One region of the Paraburkholderia sp. J12 genome, then DNA from elsewhere that is predicted to be linked to it. Evidence: predicted binding sites of a transcription regulator. Region 1 holds the regulator's gene; the other holds the start of a gene.
The links. The regulator LexA, encoded in region 1, represses DNA repair genes until DNA is damaged. The targets are predictions, from matches to a motif close to ACTGTATNNNNATACAGT.
Positions count from the first base shown of each region.

Region 2: the regulator LexA is predicted to act here: its motif matches at 920-937, upstream of U5760_RS04765 (PA0069 family radical SAM protein).

Region 1 is NZ_CAJMZC010000001.1:394,990-397,188, forward strand. Features, by position in the region: gene U5760_RS01820 (sulfate ABC transporter substrate-binding protein) at 1-544, opposite strand, end outside; gene lexA (transcriptional repressor LexA) at 816-1,466, shown strand; gene U5760_RS01830 (hypothetical protein) at 1,500-1,880, shown strand; gene U5760_RS01835 (DUF2939 domain-containing protein) at 1,964-2,199, shown strand, end outside.
Region 2 is NZ_CAJMZC010000001.1:1,016,203-1,018,401, forward strand. Features, by position in the region: gene U5760_RS04765 (PA0069 family radical SAM protein) at 1-893, opposite strand, end outside; gene U5760_RS04770 (Lrp/AsnC ligand binding domain-containing protein) at 1,028-1,516, opposite strand; gene U5760_RS04775 (D-amino acid dehydrogenase) at 1,719-2,199, shown strand, end outside.

The DNA of each region.
Region 1 (2,199 bases):
CGGCGTAGGCCCAGGCCGCGAGGTAGTTCCAGCGCGCGCCGCCCGAGGTCTTCGGATTCGGCGTGACGATCGAAACGCCCGGCTTCACGAGGTCGTCCCAGTCCTTGATGTGCTTCGGATTGCCCTTGCGCACGAGGAACACGATGGTCGAGGTGTACGGCGAGGCGTTGTCGGGCAGGCGCTTTTGCCAGTCGGCGGCCACGAGGCCCTTCTTCGCCAGCGCGTCGATGTCGTAAGCGAGCGCGAGCGTGACGACGTCGGCCTGCAGCCCGTCGAGCACCGAGCGCGCCTGCGCGCCCGAGCCGCCGTGCGACTGCTTGATCGTGAGCGTCTCGCCGGTCTTCGCCTTCCAGTCCTTGATGAAAGCGTCGTTGATGTCCTGATAGAACTCGCGGGTCGGGTCGTAAGACACGTTCAGCAGCGACGTATCCGCATGGGCGGCCGGCGCCAGCGCAGCCATGCCGGCGAGCGGCGCGAGGCCGATGACCAGTTTCGCGGCCAGCGTCTTCAGCCAGCCTGCTTTCCCCGTATTCCTGTGACCCATCCACTTTCTCCGTGTTGTCGTATGTGGTTGCCGCTAACGATGAGGGGAAGTCTAACGATTGGCTTAAATCATTAAAAATAATGTTTGCTCATTTTTTAATACGTAAAAGTGGTAAGGGCGGACGGCGCGTCCGCGCAGACGCGTTTTCGTCCGTCTGGACGCCGGAGTGCGGCGTGTTAGCGTCGGCCAAATGGAGAAGTTCAAGTAACACTTGAAAAGCGCCGAATACTGTATAAAAATACAGTCACCTGTCTATCCATACAGTGGCGCCATGACCAAACTCACCGCACGACAGCAGCAGGTTTTCGATCTGATCCGGCGCGCCATCGAGCGCACCGGCTTCCCGCCCACCCGCGCCGAGATCGCGGCCGAGCTCGGCTTCAGCTCCGCAAACTCCGCCGAGGAACATTTGCGCGCGCTGGCACGCAAGGGCGTGATCGAACTGGCCGCAGGCGCGTCGCGCGGCATCCGTCTCATGCCCGGGCCGGACGACCTCCCGCACCAGTTCACGCTGCCGCACGCCAGCATCATGCAGCTCTCGCTGCCGCTCGTCGGCCGCGTGGCGGCGGGCAGCCCAATCCTCGCGCAAGAGCACATCTCGCAGCACTACGCCTGCGACCCGGCGCTCTTCTCGAGCAAGCCCGACTACCTGTTGAAGGTGCGCGGCCTCTCGATGCGCGACGCCGGCATCCTGGACGGCGACCTGCTCGCGGTGCAGAAGAAAAGCGAGGCGAAAGACGGCCAGATCATCATCGCGCGCCTTGGCGACGACGTGACCGTCAAGCGCCTGAAGCGCCGCCCGAACGGCCTCGAGCTGATTGCCGAAAACCCGGACTACGACAACATCTTCGTCGAAGCCGGCAGCGCGGAATTCGCGCTGGAAGGCATTGCGGTCGGCCTGATCCGCCCCACCGAATTCTGATAACCGAACGCTAAACGCTGTCTGGAGGGAGTTATGGAACGTCTTGCCCGTCTGCTGCCCTTTCGCCAATTTGGCCGCCTGCGCCATCTGCGCGGCCTCGCCGACTGCGCGGCACGCAATGCGCGCGCAACGGCCGCCGCGTTGTCCGGCTCGCTCTTCGAGGCCGCCGATCACGAATCCGCGGCACCTTCGGGCCCGGTCGATCTGCCGCCGCTGCCTTCCGCCCAACCGGCGTTCGCGCGTGTCTCGCTCAACAGCGCACTCAATCATGCGGATCCCGAGCGCCGGGCGCCGGTACGCGTCTATCACGGGCAATCGCGCCTGATCATGGTGGGTACCGTGGATGCGGTGTGCCGCATGATCGACCGCTGCATCGCGGAACAGCAAGCCGATCCGTCGGCACTCGCCCGCTAAGTGGAAGAATTCGGGATCGTTTCGGCGCAGGCACGGTCAACACGACGTGTCCTATTGCATCGGGCTGATACCCGAATTGAACGATGACTGAATCCGTTTCGAAGAAAAACTGGACCCGGCCCGTCGCTATCGTGCTGATAGCGCTGGCGATCGTGGCGGCACTGGGCTACGGCTATGCCTCGCCATATGTGGCGCTGAATCGCCTGAAAACGGCCGCCGACGCGCGCGATGCGGCCACTCTGAACGAATATGTCGATTACCCCGCGTTGCGGGCAAGCCTGAAACAACAGGTAGGCGAGCTGTTGCAGCGGCGCATCGA
Region 2 (2,199 bases), 620 kb from region 1:
GCCAGCCATTCATGGAACAACGGCGCGACCTCCCACGGCAGGCGCAGCACGATATAACTCGCGCTCGACGCCCCCGCCTCGGCGCAGGCTTCCAGCACGCGCTCCATGTCCGGCTCGGTCACGAAGGGAATCACCGGGGCGATGCTCACGCCCACGGGAATACCGGCCTCGGCGAGCGTGCGGATCGTGCGCAGCCGCCGCAACGGGCTCGCCGCGCGCGGTTCGAGCGTGCGGGCGATATCGGCGTCGAGCGTCGTGATCGTGATCGCCGCCATGAACTGGTTGCGCTGCGCCATCGGCACGAGCAGATCGAGGTCGCGCTCGATCAGCGACGACTTGGTGATGGCCGCGAACGGATGCCCGCGCCCGGCCAGCACCTCGATCACGCCACGCGTGATGCGCAGCTCGCGCTCCACGGGCTGCCACGCGTCGGTGTTCACGCCGAGCGCGATGGGCTCGGGCTCGTAGGACGGCTTCGCCAGTTCGCGCGCGAGCAGTTCGGGCGCGTTGACCTTCGCATAAAGGCGGCTCTCGAAATCGAGCCCCGGCGAGAGGCCCAGATAACTGTGCGTGGGGCGCGCGAAGCAGTAGATGCAGCCGTGCTCGCAACCGCGATAGGGATTGAGCGAAACGCTGAACGGAATATCCGGCGACTGGTTGCGCGTGAGAATGCTTTTCGCGCGCTCTTCGAACACCTGCGTGCGCAGCGCGGGGGCAACGCTCTCCTCTTCGTCGTCGGGATGCTGCCAGCCGTCGTCGAATGCCTCGCGCTGATCCACTTCGTAGCGCCCTTGCAGGTTCGTGACCGCGCCGCGCCCCTTGCGGAGTGCGGGCGGCGCGATGGGCTGCCACGCCTCGGCATCGTCGATCGGCTCGCGGTCTGGGTCGTTCACTGTGGGATGAAAAAATGCGCCTCGATACTGTATAAATATACAGTATCGAGGCGCATTGTCGAGTCCGAAAAACGGGGCCGTCTCGCCCTCACGCGCTCGCTCGGCCCTCGGTCCGCGCGGGCGCTGCCGGGCCCTCACTCGCCCACGGCAATCGTCAGCGTTTCCTTGATCTCTTCCATGACCACATAGCTCTTCGACTGCACCGCGCCGGGCAGTTGCAGCAGGATGTCGCCGAGCAGCTTGCGGTAGTCGGCCATCTCGCCGATGCGCGCCTTGATCAGATAGTCGAAGTCGCCCGACACGAGATGGCATTCGAGCACCTCGGGAATCTTCTGCACCTCGCGGCGGAACTGCTCGAACATATTGCCGCTCTTGTGGTCGAGCGTGATCTCGACGAATACCAGCAGCGCCGCACCGAGCACGGACGGGTTCACGCGGGCGTAGTACCCCATGATGACGCCGTCGCGCTCCATGCGTTTCACCCGCTCGATGCACGGCGTGACCGACAGCCCCACCTGCTCGGCGAGGTCTTTCATCGCCATGCGCCCGTCCTCCTGAAGCAGCTTGAGGATGCGGTGATCGAGGCGGTCGAGCGCACGGACCGGCTGGCGCTGCGTTCTCATGATTTTTTCCTGAATATTGGAGAAATACAATAACAAAATCTAGACGTACAACAATAGCATAGCTAATAACACTAGCTACACTGCACAAACCGTGTTTTTTCCTGTTTCACCCGCCCTGCAAGCCGCAGGTGGGCGCACAGGCGGTCCCCGGTCCCTCGATCCAGGCGGCGTAGCGTCAACAATACCTATTGGAGCAGCAGCTATGCGAGTCGTCATCTTGGGCAGTGGTGTGGTCGGGGTGGCCAGCGCCTGGTATCTGGCGCGTGCGGGCCACGAGGTTACGGTCATCGACCGTGAAGCCGGCCCCGCGCTCGAAACCAGCTTCGCCAATGCCGGCCAGATCTCGCCGGGCTATGCCGCGCCGTGGGCGGCGCCGGGCGTGCCGCTCAAGGCGGTCAAGTGGATGTTCGAAAAGCATGCGCCGCTCGCCATCCGCCTAGACGGCACGAAGTTCCAGCTGCAGTGGATGTGGCAGATGCTGCAGAACTGCACGGCCGAACGCTATGCGCTCAACAAGGGCCGCATGGTGCGCCTCGCCGAATACAGCCGCGACTGCCTGCAGGCCCTGCGCGCCGACACCGGCATTCAGTACGAAGGCCGCACGGGCGGCACGCTCCAGGTGTTCCGCACGCAGCAGCAGTTCGACGGCGCCCAGAAGGACATCGCCGTGCTCAAGGACGCGA